3 regions of the Bhargavaea ullalensis genome follow, and region 3 is predicted to be linked to each of the others. Evidence: riboswitches for the same ligand, from Rfam matches in the RefSeq annotation. Region 3 holds a riboswitch; each other region holds the start of a gene.
The links. Region 3 has a riboswitch for thiamine pyrophosphate ahead of tenA (thiaminase II). Riboswitches for the same ligand answer to the same signal wherever they lie in the genome.
Positions count from the first base shown of each region.

Region 1: linked by a shared signal. The riboswitch ahead of thiT (energy-coupled thiamine transporter ThiT) and the one ahead of tenA (thiaminase II) in region 3 are both predicted to bind thiamine pyrophosphate.
Region 2: linked by a shared signal. The riboswitch ahead of ACFFIY_RS08470 (YkoF family thiamine/hydroxymethylpyrimidine-binding protein) and the one ahead of tenA (thiaminase II) in region 3 are both predicted to bind thiamine pyrophosphate.

Region 1 is NZ_JBHLWY010000041.1:10,006-15,729, reverse strand. It holds gene ACFFIY_RS09910 (M3 family oligoendopeptidase) at 1-204, opposite strand, end outside; gene ACFFIY_RS09905 (TspO-related membrane protein) at 372-1,118, shown strand; gene map (type I methionyl aminopeptidase) at 1,187-1,939, opposite strand; gene ACFFIY_RS09895 (magnetosome magnetite crystal formation protein family) at 2,008-2,349, opposite strand; TPP riboswitch at 2,514-2,620, shown strand; gene thiT (energy-coupled thiamine transporter ThiT) at 2,705-3,295, shown strand; gene ACFFIY_RS09885 (SGNH/GDSL hydrolase family protein) at 3,324-4,304, opposite strand; gene ACFFIY_RS09880 (DEAD/DEAH box helicase) at 4,304-5,584, opposite strand.
Region 2 is NZ_JBHLWY010000036.1:22,297-28,020, reverse strand. It holds gene ACFFIY_RS08480 (ABC transporter ATP-binding protein) at 1-632, opposite strand, end outside; gene ACFFIY_RS08475 (ECF transporter S component) at 625-1,203, opposite strand; gene ACFFIY_RS08470 (YkoF family thiamine/hydroxymethylpyrimidine-binding protein) at 1,206-1,802, opposite strand; TPP riboswitch at 1,898-2,004, opposite strand; gene ACFFIY_RS08465 (DUF2971 domain-containing protein) at 2,143-2,985, shown strand; gene ACFFIY_RS08460 (competence protein ComK) at 3,407-3,955, shown strand; gene ACFFIY_RS08455 (DUF2306 domain-containing protein) at 4,102-4,566, shown strand; gene ACFFIY_RS08450 (M20 metallopeptidase family protein) at 4,654-5,724, shown strand, end outside.
Region 3 is NZ_JBHLWY010000043.1:96,409-102,132, reverse strand. It holds gene ACFFIY_RS12525 (GNAT family N-acetyltransferase) at 1-102, opposite strand, end outside; gene ACFFIY_RS12520 (MarR family winged helix-turn-helix transcriptional regulator) at 130-582, opposite strand; gene ACFFIY_RS12515 (YczE/YyaS/YitT family protein) at 692-1,324, shown strand; gene thiW (energy coupling factor transporter S component ThiW) at 1,350-1,844, opposite strand; gene thiE (thiamine phosphate synthase) at 1,841-2,473, opposite strand; gene thiD (bifunctional hydroxymethylpyrimidine kinase/phosphomethylpyrimidine kinase) at 2,496-3,332, opposite strand; gene thiM (hydroxyethylthiazole kinase) at 3,329-4,129, opposite strand; gene tenA (thiaminase II) at 4,126-4,809, opposite strand; TPP riboswitch at 4,900-5,007, opposite strand; gene ACFFIY_RS12485 (hypothetical protein) at 5,100-5,651, shown strand.

The DNA of each region.
Region 1 (5,724 bases), on a different contig from region 3:
CACGTCTTTCGTCTGTTCAAGAAGTTCCGCGACCCGGCCGGCGTCCGCAGCTTTTTCCGGCGCCGAAAAACCGCCGACTGCGTCTGCATACGACTGGACGAGCGCTGCTCCTTCGTCGAGATGCTGCCTGAGTTCCGAAGATCCGCTGCCGCCCTTGAAGAATGTTTCCAGGTCCCATGTTTCCGGATATGTCTTGGTTGTCATCAAAATTCCCCCTGCCCGTTTGCCAATTTTCACAAAAATGAAATCCTCTCTATTATAACACGCTTTTTCGGCTGGCGAAACGTTCCAACTGGCAATAAGCTGTCACACTTTCCGGCGTACGGGACGTCGAACGCATGTATACTATTCTAAGTAGGAGGTGAAGATGATTGATCCGACAACTGTTCATGGGAATCGCGCTGCTTGCCGCAGCCGGATTCCAGGCGGCGGGCTACTTCATGCCGGCCGGCGGCCATCCGGCGGACGAGATTGCCGGACGGCTTCCGGTCATTTTCATGCCGGCCCGGTTCTCGGCGGTCCTCCTGCTGGCCGTCTATCCGCTTCTCGCCCTCTGGGTGCTCCGCTTCCGTAAAGGCGGCGAAGAAGCCGGCCTGCTGAATCTGCGGGCCGGATTATTCATCGGCACTTGCCTGGCGCAGGTTGCCAAGCTTGTTGCCTGGCAGGACGGTCACTTTTCCGCCGCCATTCTGGCCGGACTGCTGCAGGTCCTTCTGCTCGCGGTCCTGTATTTCAGCTATCCGCGCCGCCTCAACTCGCCGGCCGGCCGGATCCCTGTTTCCGCCCTGTTTTCATGGAGCCTGTTCTGCCTGCTCGCCATCGTTCACTATACACTGGAGTTCCATGACTGGAACGGCTTTGGCCTGAGCGATCCGCTCTGGGCGATCCTTACGAATACGTTCGCCGCGGCAGTGGCACTCCACTTTCTCCATCATTACGGGGACCGGACATTTGCACTCGTCTTCGCCTGGAACGCGGCGATGGTCGCCTTCCACAATCTGCTGGACGAACCGTTTGTCACGGCGGCCTCGCTGTTTCTTGCAGGAACGGCGGTCGTCTGGACGTTCCTTGACATGCGAAAACCGGTCCAGCGACTGGAAACAGCCGAAAACGAATAAACCCATACATTCAAAACGGCCCTCGGGAATTCCTCCCGGGGCCGTTTTTCCGTTCATTCAATTTCCAATCAATCGTCCAGTTCCGTGATGAGCTCAGGACCGTCCTTCGTGACGATGATCGTGTGCTCGATCTGGGCGACGAGCGATTTGTCCGGCGTGATGAACGCCCAGCCGTCTCCGCCCTCGATGATGTGCTCCGCCTTTTCCGAAATGAACGGTTCGACCGCGAGCACCATGCCTTCCTTCAGGAGCGTCGTGTCCCAGCGCTCATAATAGTTCAGCACATGTTCCGGCGGCTCGTGAAGAGAACGTCCGACACCGTGGCCGGTCAGGTTTTTGATCACGTGAAGCCCGTGGTCGCGCGCTTCACGCTCGACCGCCTTGCCGATCGCGTTGAGGCGCCCGCCCGGCTTCACTTTCGTCATCGCCCGGTCAAATGCGCTTTTCGCCACGTCGCACAGCTTCTGCTTGCGCTCATCCGGTGCCCCGACGACGAACGAGATGCCCGTATCCGCAAAATATCCGTTCAGGGAGCCGGAGACATCGATATTGATCATGTCCCCTTCCTGGAGAGCATGATTCCCCGGAATCCCGTGCGCGACCACGTGATTCACGCTGATGCACGTATAGCCCGGAAAATCATACTCGCCCATCGGACCGGACACCGCACCCGCTTCATCAAACATGCGGCCGGCAATTTCGTCGAGTTCCTTCGTTGTGACACCCGGCTTCGTCGCCGCCTTCAGCGCCTCGCGGATTTCCGCCATCACACGGCCGGCTTTCCGGAGGGACTCATAATCCTCTGTCGTTTTTGCGATCATCTTTTCAGCACTTCCTTCTATGGTTTCCACCTTCCACTATACCACAGACCGGACTCCGCAAAAAACGCTCAGCTCCTCAGCGCCCGCACTCCCGCCCACACACACCAAAGAAAAGCGAGCCCCTGCGCCCCCGCGAACAAGAACGCCAGCACGAGCTGCATCCCCGCATGCCCGGCCGTCGGCAACTCTCCCGTGAACGGCGCCCGGCGGAATGCATTCGCCGCCGCAACCGTCATGGCAAGAAGGGCCGCGAACGGCACGGCCGGGATGAGCTGGATGAGACACGCCCGCTTCGCATGGCGCCGGACGGACGGCTCGCCCGATGCGAAGAACACGACAAGCGGAAACAAAAGCGGGGCGAAGATGACACTGAAATAGTTGAGTGAAGACAAGAGGCGGGACTGATCCATAAGGCGGCTCCTTTCTTGCGTCCGGTTGTTTTTCTGCCGGTTCGGAAGGCTGTATTAGCGTACGGGAATCCAGTGGAAAGGGTGACCGGCCGGCCCTGCAGAACCTGTCCGGGCTTGAAGTCATCCATCTTATGTACTATACTGAAGGCGTCCATACTGAATATTGAAACCACAAGGGGAGCCGCCGGCGCGGCTGAGAGTGGACGGCAACGGTCCAGACTCTTCGAACCTGTAAGATCATTCTTGCGCAGGGATGTGGATGGAAAAAGATGCCTGAAGGCGTCCGGTTCTGTCCCGGATGTCTTTTTTTGATTGCATCCCCATCTTGCGACTATCACATTAGGGGGATTTTCTCATGCAGCAGCGAAGCCGACTCCAATTTCTGATCGAAGTGGCGATCTTCTCCGCCATCGGAATCGTGCTTGATCAGATTTCAATCAAACTTTGGTTCCAGGGCGGTTCCATCAGCCTGACGATGGTGCCGATCATCCTGATGGCGTTCCGCTGGGGACTCGGTGGCGGCCTGCTCACCGGCCTCATCCTCGGGGTGCTCCAGATGTTCGCCGGCGCCTATATCATTCATCCTGTCCAGGGCTTCCTCGACTATCCGGCCGCCTATACGGTCATCGGGTTCGCGGGCCTGTTCGCCCCGCTCGTCGCCGCTGCGGCGAAAAAGGGAAACAAGACGGCCATGATCTGGGCGATTTCCGCCGGCACGGTGCTCGGCGGGATCCTGCGTTATGTGTGCCATGTGCTGTCGGGTGTCGTGTTCTTCGGCGCCACGGCGCTCGACCTCGGCGAAAACGTCTGGTGGTACTCGATCGTCTACAACGCCGGCTATATGATCCCGTCGATCATCCTCACGGCGGCCGTGAATGCACTCATCTTCACGGCGGCACCGCGCCTGCTCAAACTCAAGCAGCTTAAGCTGCAGTCTGTCCGGTAAGCGGTCCGGTTAAACCTTCCGCCTCTGTTCAGAATGGACCCCCGCCCCCAATCGGCGGGGTTTTTTGTTTGGTGGCGGATTCCACCAAAAAAACCCCCGGATTTCCGGAGGTTTCGGGCAGGATGGCATGGATGCCGGCTGCGTGTTCATATCGGGGATCGTCGGACGGGCGTTCCGCCGCTGCCCGGCGGCCGTCCGATGCGGAGGCTTCCCCGTCCAGGCGTTTCTGCATGTCTTCAAAAGACACCGGGTTCGGCGGCGGGAGCTCCCAGGGCGAAATGCTCATCCGGTACGGCGAGGCGTCGAAGAAGGCGTTCGCCATTTGCCGGTAGCCCTCGATGGACGGATGAACATCCGCCGGATTCGGGATGAAGGCTGCCGCCGTCGCTCCTTCGAACCGGTCAGAAACCGGGACAAAGACTGCACCCGCCGCTTCCGCTTCCTGCTTCAGGATGAGGTTGAGCCGGTCAAGCTGTTCACGCGTTCCCGCCTTCATCTTTTCCTTCACATGCGGATACGGGAAATAGTAACCCATGACATACACCTTGGCTCGCGGTGCGCGAACGGCGAGTTCACGGAGGATCTCCCCCATGTTTTTTCGCACACCGTTCAGTGCAAAGTCGGCGGGGATGCGGTCGAATGCAAGCGTGCCGTTCGCCGGGTCATGCCGGATGAGCCCGAGCAGGTCGTTCGCCCCGGCCGACACGGTGATCAGATTCGCCTGTCCGAGCAGTTGCTGCGCTTCTTCGGAACGGACGCGGTCCAGCACCTGGCGGGTAGTGAAGCCCGGGAAACTCAGGTCTTTTGAATAGTAGGCGAGCCCGATGTAGCGCTGCAGCTTCATCGCGATCAAGTCTGAATAGCCGGCGTCGATCGAGCGGGACGGCGTCTGGCCGGCGGCGAGCGAGTCGCCGAGCGCCACATAGACGACCCGTCCGCCGGCGCTTGCCGGACCGGCGGCCGGGATGAGGAGGAGAACGGCAATCAGTGCGGCCGCGAGTTTTTTCATCACTGCCCGCTCCGTTTTCCGCCGGTTTTCCCTTTTGTCTTCCCGCCGGATTTCGCCGATGGCTTTCCGTCCGCTTTCGACTGTGGCTTTGAGCCGGCCTTCGCATTCGTCCGGCCGCCTGTTTTCGCCTTGCCTGCTTTACCGCCGGCAGGCGCCGTTTTCGATGACCCTTCGATGAGCGCGCCTTTGTGCCACACTTTCTGGAGCGGCTTGCCCGTCAGTTCTCGCGTCAGCTTCCGGTACGTTTTTTCGTCCGGATAAGAGACGAGCGAGAGGACTTCGCCGTCCGCCCCGGCGCGTCCCGTGCGTCCGGATCGGTGGGTGTATTGCTCCGCGGTGCGCGGCACGTCGATATGGATGACGTGAGACAGTCCGCTGATGTCGAGTCCCCGTGCCGCCACGTCCGTGGCGATGAGGATGCGGACCTTTCCGTCTCGGAAGTCGTCGAGTGCCCGTTTGCGCTCCATTTTGTTCATGCCGGAGTGAAGGACGGCGACCGGCGCGTCGTCAAATTTCAGTTTTGACTCTTTCATGAGCAGCTGGTCGGTGTTATTGATGAAGGCGAGGGCGTGCACGTTTTCCTGGTGGGACAGCCGGCGGATCAGGTCGGTCTTGTCTCGTTCTTCGACTTTTACGAACGAATGGACGACCTTCCCTTGTGCCGGCATTTCGCCTGCCTCCACCCGGATATGAAGCGGATCCGTCATGAACCGGTCCGCCACGAGCCGGATTTCATCGGTCACCGTCGCGGAAACGACCGAGACCCGGCAGTCGGGAGACGCGGCATCGATGAGCGACCTCACGTCCGACCGGTTTTCGCGGCCGAGCAGCTGATCGCCTTCGTCCAGCACGATATGCCGGATGTCGTGCATCTTCAGCTTGCGGTCGTTCGCCAGTTCCCGGATCCGGCCCGGCGTTCCGACGACGATCGTCGGCTTTTTCTTGAGCTTCTCGATCTGGCGCTGCTTGTTTGCGCCGCCGATGAGCTGGGTCACGGTGACATCCGTGCCTTCCGTCCAGTTGCGCAGCACTTCCAGGATTTGCATGCACAGTTCCTGGGACGGCGCCATGATGAGCGCTTCCGTCCGGTTTGAGCCGCCGTCGACAAGCATCAGCAGCGGAATCACATAGGCAAGCGTCTTGCCCGATCCGGTCGGGGACTCGGCGACAACATCCCGGCCATCGAGCATCGCCGGAATCATCCTCGCCTGGATCGGCATCTCACTCTCAAATGTCCATTTCTCTTTTAGTTCAGGATCCAGCCGTTCCAGAAATCCCATCTGTCATACCCCGTTTCGATTGCGTTGTGATTGTGTCCATTTTAGCATATGGGCGGGCCGTTCTCACCGCGGGAACCGCCAATCCCTCTCCCGGTAAGCCGAAAAAGCGGCCGGGCATTCGGTCTGCCCGGCCGCACAAT
Region 2 (5,724 bases), on a different contig from region 3:
CCGTCCCACAAGTCGAGGCGGTGCTCGACGGCGACGACCGTGAGACCGGTTTTCTTCTGGAGCCCATCGAGCCAGCGGACAAGTTCGCGCGCGGTGTGCGGATCGAGATGGGCGAGCGGCTCGTCCAGCAGAAGCACTTCGGGCTGCATGACGAGGGCGCAGGCGGCGGCGACACGCTGTTTTTGTCCGCCCGACAGATTCTGGATGACCGCACCGCGCAGCTCTTCAAGCCCGGTGAGTGCCAGCACTTCCACGATCCGGCGTTTCATTTCCTCGCGCGGCACCCGCAGGTTTTCGAGCGTGAATGCGAGCTCCTGCTCGACGGTCGGCATGCAAAACTGGGCATCGGGGTCCTGGAAGACGGTCGCGACGAACCGGTTGATCTCGCCGGGCTTCCACACCTCGGACAACCGGCCGAACAGCCGGACCGTCCCTCCGACGATGCCGTCACAGTTCGCCGGATACAGCCGGTTCAGCAAATAAAGCAGCGTGCTTTTGCCGCAACCGCTCGGACCGGACAACACGACGCGCTCACCCCGCCTGATCTCAAATGAAATTCCGTTCAGCACCGCCCGGTCGTCCTCGGGGAACCGGAAAGACACCTCTTCCAGCCGGAACACCGCCTCAGGCACGGGCCTCCCCCTTGCCTGCACGAGAAATCGCATAGCCGCGGAGCGCACCGGTCGCGAGCAGTCCGTCCGCGAGGTATTTGCCGCCGACGCCGGCGATGAGGATTCCGCTCATCACGCGGAGCGCGAGCATGATCATCACAAATTTCGGATCAAGCGCCGCGTAGCCCGAGACGAAATAGCCGTACGCAAAGCTGAACAAGGCAGAGCCGGCGCCCGCGAGCATCATGACCGGCAGATTGAACCGCTTGTACCCGGTGACGGCGAACGCCGCCTCCGCCCCGAGACCCTGCACCATGCCCGATAGAATGAGGCGGGGGCCGGCGCCGTTGCCGAGCAGCACTTCGATGATCGCCGCCAAGGTTTCCGGCAAGAAGGCGGCACCGGGCTTGCGGATGATCGACATGCACAAGATCGACACGATAAACCAGATGCCGAAGATCCATTCGTAGGCGAGCGGTCCGATGACGCCTGCCCAGAGGTTGCCGAAGTGGACGAACACGAGATAGATGATGCCGAAGACGACGCCGAACAGCGACATGAGGACGATTTCTTTCAGCTTCCAAGATTTCATCGTCATCGGCCGGCTCCTCCGTGGGACGGGGAATTGATGCTCATCGAGACGGTCATGACGAGATGGCGGTGCTCGTCGGAGCGGGCGTTCGAAAATGCCTCCTCGTAGAAATCAAAAACGTCGTGGATGTCCCCGTGGATGCCGCTCGCGTAATGCATCGATTCGTTGAAAACGCCGGACGCCTTCGCCCGGTCGACTTCCCGGTAGATGACCTCCATGTAGCCGGGGTTGTTCATCGGATAAAGCGCGAACTGGGATGATACATATTGCTTTGTCCGATCCGTATTGAGCAGTTCATCCGGCTTATCCAAGAACACATCGCCCGCTGAGTCGCCCGGGCAACCGGCGGAAAACGTCCCGTTCAGTGCGACATGAACGCCGGTTTTCGCTGCGTGGAGCGCAATGGCTTTGGCGACATTGAACACATGCGCCTGTTTTCCGCGGATGACTGTGGAGACGTCATCGGTGTGCATCCAGACGGCCGATGTGTCGGTTTCATTGATCGCCTCCGTGATGACGTCGGCGAACCGGTCGGTCATCGGGTGGAGCGAGAACCGGAACCCGACGATCGGGCTTGTTCCGCATTGCAGTTGATCCATGTTGAATTCCCCCTTGAAAGTAAACACAAAAAAGCCGCACCCGTGAAGATGCAGCCGGAATTCCATAATGGCCATGCGAAAACAGGGCAGGCGCGATGAAATCCGCCGCACTTCCTCACGCAGGTATTAACCTGATCGAGTCCAAAGGGATCGGAGCGTTCGCTCTCATCTCAGCCCGTGACGGGCACCCCCAGCGCAGTGACGGTATGCAGTTTTTCGTGCCGCGGGTCTGCCCGCTGCCCCAAGTGTAGGCGATTGGACGGAGGATGGCAAGCGGATCCGGCAAATCGGGTATAGGAAGGGAAGAGCGGCAAGACGGACAGACGGAGGGATCGGCATCATGACGGAGAAATTTGACTTGAAGAAGTTTGCGGCGCTGCTGGCCGACCATTCGATCGAAGACGCCATCGACTATAAAAATGAATGCATCCCCGCCAGGCTGTACAAGTTCTTTCCCTTGTACGACGAGCGGCGGGTGGACTGGCAGACGGAAAACGAGCTCCGGCTCGCCTCGATCCGCAACGCTGAAATCTGGGCGAGCGCGGCGGAATTCCTGAATGATCCGTTTGAGTTCAAGGCCGTGCTGCTGGATGAATCGGAATTCGAGAATGTGCGGGAAGCGGAAATGATGGAGCGGCTGCTCGACCGGATCCGGCGGGTGTTTTTGTCGGCGAGCTTCACGGCGAACCTTGAGAACTTCCCGATGTGGGCCCACTACACGAACAACTACCAGGGATTTTGTGCGGAATATGAAGTGACCGACGGCGACCGGCTGTTTCCGGTGATCTACGCACACGACCGGCGGAACGCGGCGGTGTTGCTGAAGAAGATGGTGCATGAACTGCATCTGTTGTTCAAAGGGGAACTAAAGCCGCAGGAAGTGTCCGCGGTGGAGCCGGTACTTTTGTATTTAACACATTTCGTGAAGCACGACTCGTGGGATTACGAAGAGGAATACCGGATCGTCCCGCCGAACCGCGAGCGCACAAGCGGCAAACTGCTGGAAAACGGGGAAGCGGGCCTGCGGCTGAGCGGTCTGTACCTCGGAAACCGGTGCCGGGAATCCGACAAATTGGCGCTCTTTGACATCGCCCGTGAGCAGAACTTGCCGATCCGGGAGATCGACATCGACGACAGCAGCACGAAATTCAAGCTCACTTTCCGGCATTTCCGGCCGGAATAAAAGCCGGGATCCGTCGGCTGAACGGCCCTTCCGGCGAAACGGAACTGATGAAAATTTGACATATGAGAACAAAATACTGCTAATTTAAACAAAATTCCAAAAACGGATGGACAAGCCCGAACAGATATAGGTATAATGAATACAGAATAGGAATCGAAAAGGAAAACTTACAGTCATTTGGATATGCAGACGGCGAGGTCCGCTGTTCGACGCTGTAGGAGACAACTCGGTGGCATCGGCACAGGTTCCTGGGAATGCCCGCATGTTGTGCGGGCCGGGGGAGGGAGGAGAAAAAAGGTGTCCGGCAGTCCCGGATATCAAAAGGGAACAGTGCTGTGCAGGAAATTCATTTGTACTTTGTTGCTAACTTCTCGTGTGTTTGTATTAAAAAGCAGACAGTCAGAAGGAGGAAGTAGTTGCAATGCATAAGGATTTCTATCGAATCGGGCCGCAAACGATGGCCATCATGCCGGATTTCGACAAGTATGGCCATCCGGAATCAATCATCCTCGAGCAGGGGAAGGAGGCGTTCAGCATCAAGCTGAAGCCCCGGCACCTGATCGACCGGACGCTCCGCTCCTACGCGTCCAGCTATATGGGGGCCGTGCAGGGGGCCGCTTACATTTTGAAAAAGAACCATACCCTGCCCGTCCTGATCAAAGCCGAGAAGCCGATCATCCTCTTGCCGACGGAGTCTTCGACGAGGGAAGGGTGCATGTGGCTGTCACTCGACCACATCATTGATTTCAATGAAGAGGAAAAGGGATCAACGCGGATCAGCCTGACCGGCGGCGCCAGCATCGTCGCCGGCATCAGCCTCCACAGCTTTTATCACCAATTCCAGAAAGCCCTCTTTTTCCGCCATCACCTTGAACGGCCTGACGATCGCATGACGCAGGCATTCGAGCCGGGTGTGACCTACCATTTCATCAAAGGAGAAGGCATCCGGAAGACCGGGAAAAAGGAATAACAGAACTGCAAGGAACAGCCGCGGCTGTTCCTTTTTAAATAGAATCACTGATCAGCCGCGTCCACTCCATGAAACCATTCATCTTCCCGGACGTAGGATGGTTAAAGGAACCGGGAGAACCGAGAGCGATGAAGGAGGAAACGTATATGTTCAATATGTTTCTCGTTGTCCACATCTTGTCGGGAATCGTCTGTCTCATCACGGGACTGTTCGCTTTGCAGGCACCGAAGCGGCGGGGCCGGCATACGTCGGCGGGCACCGTTTATCATGCCTCCTACTTGTGCGTGTTCATCACGGCGCTCGTCATGTCCGTGGTCAACTGGGCGGATAGTGCTTATCTGTTTTACATTGCGCTCTTTTCGTACGGGAATGCGCTGCTTGGCTTGATTTCCGCAAGGCGGAAGAAGAAGGGCTGGATGGGTCCTCATATCGGGGGGGTGCTCGGGTCGTATATCGGAATCGTGACGGCAGTGCTGGTCGTGAATGTTCCCCGGATCCCGGTCATCAATGAGTGGCCGGTCCTCTTGTTCTGGATCTTGCCGACGGTGATCGGCACGCCGCTCATCGTGATCGCCGGCCGGAAGTACCGTCCGAGACGCCGCGCGGTTTAGGACATAACTCCGCTCTCTTTCGGGTAAAGGAAACTCATAGGCAACCGGAACTTGAGTGGAATTGCGACTGAGAGAATGGAGGATTCGATGGATTTAGAACGGTTGGTGGAGGAAATCCGAGACGAGATGGTGAATGTGCGCCGGGAGATCCATATGCATCCCGAGCTGAGCCATGAGGAGTTCAAGACGACCCGCTATGTGCGGGAGCTGCTGTCGGGCACATCGATCGAGTGGCAGGAAACAGGAACGGCGACGGGACTGGTCGGCCTGATGAATGGCAAGGCGGGGACGGGTCCGGTGCTCATGCTGCGGGCCGATCTGGATGCGCTTCCGCTCAATGAAGAAACGGAACTGCCGTTTGCGTCCAAGCAGACGGGTGTGATGCATGCGTGCGGGCACGATATCCATACGTCGGTGCTCATCGGAACGGCGCTCGTGCTCGAGCGGCTGCGCGGGGACTGGCGGGGGACGGTGAAGTTCGTTTTCCAGCCGTCCGAGGAAAAACCGGGCGGCGCGCCGGAACTGATCAAGGGCGGGGTTCTGGAAAATCCCGTGCCGGATTATGCCGCCTGCCTTCATACATGGCCGGTCACCGACGCCGGGAAGATCGGCATCCGTCCGGGCGCGATGACCGCGGCGAACGACAGCTTCTCCGTAACGGTGACGGGAACCGGCGGGCATGGCGCCCATCCGGAAACGGCGATTGATCCGATCCCGGTGGCGGACGACATCATTGATTCGTTCCAGCGGATCATTTCACGCAATTTGTCGCCGTTTGATCCGGCGGTGATCACGGCCGGGCAGATCCACGGCGGGACGGCGGACAATGTCATCGCCAAAAACGTGAAGTTCTCGGGCACGATCCGGACGGTGAACCCGAACACCCGGGATTACGTGAAAAAGCGGATGGAGGAAATCGCTTATCATACGGCGGCGGCGTCCGGCGCGGAAGCGGAGGTCACTTTCAGCGGCGGCACTCCGCCGGTCATCAACGACGGGCCGCTCGTGCATGTGCTGGAGCGGTCGCTCGTCAAAAGCGTCGGCCGGGAGAACATCGAGCATCTGGAAATCCCGTCGATGGGGAGCGAGGATTTTGCCTACTATCTCGAGCAGGTGCCCGGCCTGCTGTTCCGCCTCGGCACCGGAAACGATCAAGAC
Region 3 (5,724 bases):
TTGCGGATTGTGCGCCCCGAATGTCTCCTCGTACGTGTCTATTCCCACTGCCCGGATTGCCTCCAGGTCCTCCGCACCGCACTTTACTATTTCCGCCTTCATCTCTTTTTCTCCCCTTTCCCGGCCTGCTCAGTACTCCCGCCGGTTCCCTTTTTTAACATGCTCCCAGTCTTCTTCGACATTCTTCCTGATCCTGAAGAGGAGGTCTTCGGCAATCCGGATTTCTTCTTCCGAAAGTCCTTCCAGCGCCACGTGCCTGGAATGCTCATTTTCACGGATGATGAACGGGTAGATGTCTTCACCCATGACAGTCGGGTACAGCCGTTTGATTTTCCGGTTTTGCCCATCCTCCCGCTTTTCAATAAACCCGTTTGACTCCAGCTTCTTCACTGCGCGCGCCGCAGTCGTCCGGTCCACTTTGATCATTTCGGCGAGCTTCTCCTGGATGATCCCCGGGTTTTCACAAATCCGGACCACATATAAATACTGGCCCTTCGTCAGGTCAATTTCCTTGAACTCAATGTTGCTGATGGAATCAAGTGCCCTGGCGATCATTCCGATTTCACGGAGAATATCATTCATGAGCCGTCTCCTTTCAATTTATGTTGCATTTGCAACCAAAGCGTCTTATATTCAATTTAGCGCTTCTTTGTTGCACTTGCAACAATAACATCAGAAGGGAGCGACCGGCATGAGGTATTTGTTTTACGCGTCCGGTATTTTCATCCTGACATTCGGCATCTCGCTCACCATCCGTTCGGATTTCGGAACTTCTCCGTTTGATGCCATGCTCGTCGGACTGTCGAGGAATGTGGGCCTCACGGTCGGCAGCTGGGAAATCCTCATTGCGCTCGCCCTGATCGGCACGAATTCCCTGTTGTCCCGGCAGCGTCCGGAGCTCCTCGGCCTTGTGACCGCCTTGATCACCGGTGCCGGAATCGACCTTTGGCTGTTTCTTCTCAACGGATTCCATTTGCCGGTGAACGGGGCACTCCCGTTTCTCGGCTTTTTCTTCGGCATGCTGTTCATCGGGTTCGGCAACGCGGTTTATCTGCATACAAACTTTGCGCCGGTCCCCGTTGACCGCTTGACGCTCATCATCCGCAAGATGGTCCGCCCAAATCTGTTCATGGCCAGAACGTTGATTTACGCACTGTTCCTTGCGTTTGCATTGGCCGCCGGGGGGCCAATCGGAATCGGTACCGTCCTGACAGTCTGCTTTGGAGGACTTCTCCTGAACTTCTTTGCTCCGTATGCGGGGAAATGGATCAATCCTTTGCTGCAGAGACATGCACAAAATGCAAAGGACCCTTTCCCTCATTGAGAAGGAAAAGGTCCTTTTTTAAGGTTCAGTGCGTCAGCAGCCTCGAAGCCGCACCTTCCAGCCGGTGCACGAGCACAAAGCCGATGAGGGCGCCGCTCACGCTGGAGACGAGAAATGCCGGCAGGAAGAACAGCGCACCCGCCGAGGCGCCCATCAGGATGTTCGCATACGGGGCGGCGACGAGCGACGCGATGATGCCCGTGCCTGCCATCTCTCCTGCGGCGGCCGTCCAGACGCGTCCGGTTTTCCGGAAAAACAGTCCGGCCAGCAGGGCGCCGATCATGCCGCCCGGGAAGGCGAGCAGCGAGCCGGTTCCGGTCAAAATCCGGACAAGTGCCGTGAGAAAGGCGATCCCGACTGCAGGGGCCGGTCCGAGCATAACGGCGGCGATCACGTTCACGGCGTGCTGGACGGGGAAGGCCCGCGCGACACCGGCCGGAAACGAAACGAACACCGAGCCGGCGACCGCGATTGCCGTGAACATCGCCATGAGCATGAGCTTTTTCGTCTTGCCGTTCATTTCGAAACCTTTCCTGGCTCAAGTGCTTCCCGGACCGCCTGGCGGAGTTCCCGCGCGGCCCGTTCCGGATCGCCCGCATGCGCAATCGCACTGATCACCGAGACCCCGGATGCACCGGCTTCAATGACGGGCGCCGCGTTGTCTTCCCGAATGCCTCCGATGCCGACAATCGGAAGGTCCGGGTAAGCGGACTTTGCGCTGGTGATAAGTTCAGTGCCGGAGGCGGCCCGGGCATCTGGTTTGGACCGCGTCCCGTAGACTGGCCCCATGCCGAGGTAATCTGCGCCGGCGGAACGGGCGGCGGCCGCTTCGTTTACGTCGTGGGCCGAGACGCCAAGGATCATCCGGTTGCCGATCCGGCGGCGGATCTCTGCCGCATTTCCGTCTTCCTGGCCGATGTGCAGTCCGTCGGCGCCGGTCGCAACCGCCAGTTCCAGGTCATCATTGACGATGAACGGGACCCCGTACTGCCGGCAAAGATCCCGGCAGCCGGCGGCAAAGTCCGCAAGAGGCTCCCCTTTCAGCGCGCCCGGCCCTTTTTCGCGGAGCTGAAAGCAGGTCACGCCGCCGCGAAGCGCCGATCCGAGCACGGCGAGCGGGTCGCGGCCCGCCGTATTGCCGCTTCCCATGATAAAATAAACCGCCAGTTGTTCACGATTCAACGGTGATCGCCCCTTTCGCCGACATGCCGCCGATCCGGTGGTAGGCCCAGTGGTTTGTCGGCCCGTGGCCCGATCCGATGCCGAGCCCGTCGGAGATCGCCGCCTGGATGAACCGCTTTGCTCCTTCCGCGGCGTCCGGCAATGTTTGCCCGGCCGCGAGGAATGCGGTCAGTGCGGCGGAAAACGTGCAGCCCGTCCCGTGTGTGTCCTTCGTGTGGATCCGCTCACTCGAGAGGACCATCCGGCTGCCGTCACGGTCCATGTACAGGTCGGATGCCCGGCGCTCATCCGTGCGGTGTCCGCCCTTGACAATGACCGCCCGCGCACCCATCCCGAGCAGGCTGCGGCCGGCCTTTTCCATGTCGGACTCGCTCCGGATGTCCATGCCGGTGAGGACTTCCGCTTCCGGGATGTTCGGAGTGATGACCGCCGCCAGCGGGATCAGTTCCTTGGCGAGCGCGTCCACCGCCTCCTGCTGCAAGAGGTTCGCACCGCCCTTTGCGATCATGACCGGATCCACGACGAGCGCCGGCCGGTCCGCCTCCTCAAGTGACCGGGCAACCGCGCGGATGATCTCTGCTGAAAACAGCATGCCGGTTTTCACGGCGGATACTTCGAAGTCTCCGAACACCGCGTCCGTCTGCGCCGTCACGGCTTCCCCTCCGAGCGGCCACACGCCGTGGACGCCGAGCGTATTCTGTGCGGTGACCGCTGTAATTGCGGACGTGCCGAACACGCCGAGTTCCTGGAACGTCTTCAAGTCTGCCTGGATTCCGGCCCCGCCGCCGGAATCCGATCCGGCAATCGTCATGGCCACATGCGTCATGCCCGCACCTCCCTTGTTTCGGCTACCGCAGCTGCCTCCACGCCTTCCAGCAAATACAGCTGGTCGATGAATGCAGTCCCGAAGGTGCCCGGACCCTGCACACCGGCCGCTGCAAGCTCCCCGGCCGTTTTGTAAAATTTGAGGGCCTCCGCCACTGCCTCAAGCTTCGAGTCTCCGGCCGCGGCGATAAACGCGCCGCACACCGCGCTCAGGAGGCACCCCGTCCCCGTCACGCGCGACAGCAGTTCATGGCCGCCTTCGATCCGGAACGTCTTCATGCCGTCCGTGACGTAATCCACTTTTCCGGTGACCGCGACGAGGCAGCCATGCTCGCGTGCCGTCCTCTCCGCAACGGCACGGACATCCATCTTCCCGCTTCCCGCGTCGACGCCGGACGCCTGCCAGTCTTCCGCCGCAATCGCCGCAAGTTCGCCGGCGTTGCAGCGGATGAGCGTCACATCAAGGTTTCCGAGGATCCGCCGCACGGCTTCCCTCCGGAAAGAGGTCGCACCCGCGCCGACCGGGTCGAGGACGACCGGACGGCCTGCGCCGGCCGCTGCTTTTCCGGCGAGTTCCATCGAGTGCAGGCTGTCCGAATGAAGCGTTCCGATGTTCAGGACGGTGCAGGAGGCGGCCCTTGCCATTTCCCCGACTTCCTCCGGCGAGTCGGCCATGACCGGAGAGGCTCCGAGTGCCAGAAGTCCGTTCGCCTGGAAGTTGGCGACGACGATGTTCGTGATGCAGTGGACGAGCGGGCGCTGTGCGCGCACCCGGTCCGTGAAGGATCCGCTGCTCATCGGACCGCCTCCCGTTCTTCCGCCGTCCAGGTTTCAAGCGTCCAGGCCATCTCCCAGAACTTCAGTTCATAGAGGCTGCTTTTGCGGAAGTGCTCCGCGAGTTCTTGGATCCGTTCCTCGGGCAGGCCTTCGGCAAGACGGTCCATGCGGCCGATCTGTTCTTGGACCAGGCTGCCGAACCATTCAGAGCCGTAAGTCGCGATCCACTTGTCGTAGATCGGGTGGCCCGGCTTGGCGTCTTTCAGGCGCTCGCCGATCTCCCAGTACAGCCAGTAGCACGGCAGCAGCGCCGCGAGGGTGTCGGCAAGATCGCCGGTGAACGCCGCACGGTACATGTGCGATGTGTAGTTATAAGCGTTCGGAGCCGGCCGGAAAGCGGCGTGCTCCTCGGGCGTCACGCCGAGCAGCCCGAAAAATTCCTCGTGAAGCGACATTTCGGCAACACAGGTTTCCTCCGCATGCTTGGCGAAGCGCTGCGTCGTCACAAGATCCTTTGCGTGCACCGCACCGAGGGCCTGTACTTTTGCAAAATGGCTCAAGTAGTACGCATCCTGCAGCACGTAAAAGCGGAACACCTTTTCATCAAGCGTTCCGTCCGCCAGCGCCCGGACGAACGGATGGTTGAAGCTGTCCTCCCAGATTGCGTCGCATTCCTGTCTCACACTCTTGCAAAAACTCATCTCGTGCACTCCCTTTCAATGGTTGGCGAACACGAAAAAGCCGCTCCCTGATCAAAACGTCAGGAAGCGGCCTGGATATACATGGGGTCAAAGCGGATCGGCCCACTTCCCTACGCCGGTATGATCCGGATCAGGTTCGAAGGGTCCGCGCAGCACATGCACGTCTCAGCCGTTCTTCAGGCTCCCCCAGTGGCGGTTCGTATTCAATTGACGCCTACATCATATCATGAGGGGGAATAATTGCAACCATTGATTGATTTGCTAGAATTTAATAAAAGGAGTGGATGCTGTTGACCGCCATCGCCTGGCTGATCGTCGCCGTGGAAATCGGGTTCTGGGTGTTCATCGTCTCCGGACTCGCCGTGAGATACATACTCGGGAAAAAACGCGCGGGCTTCTGGCTGCTCGCCATGACGCCCGTCCTCGACCTCATCCTGCTCATCGCCACGACCCATGACCTGATGAACGGCGCAACCGCCTCACAGGCACACGGCATCGCCGCAATCTACCTCGGCGTCTCGCTCGCCTATGGACGGCGGATGATCCGCTGGGCGGATGAACGCTTCCGGTACTACATTTTGAAAAAAGGGCCGAAGCCGGCTAAGATGCATGGGTTTGCGCATGCCCGGGAATCCCTGAAAGGAAGCCTGCTCCACGCGGCAGCCTGGATTCTCGGCGGCGGCTACCTCGCAGCAATGATCGCTCTCGTCGGAAATCCCGGCCGGACGGAGGCACTGGAGCAGATCCTGAAAGTGTGGACGCTCGTGGCTGCCCTCGATCTCGCCATTTCGCTGTCGTATTTCATCTGGCCGAGAAAGCCGAAGAAAGACGTCCCATCGTAGACGCCGCAATCGAAAATAAGGCCGAAATCCCGAAAACTGAGTTTCCGCGGTCCCGGCCGGATCTTCTCTTTTC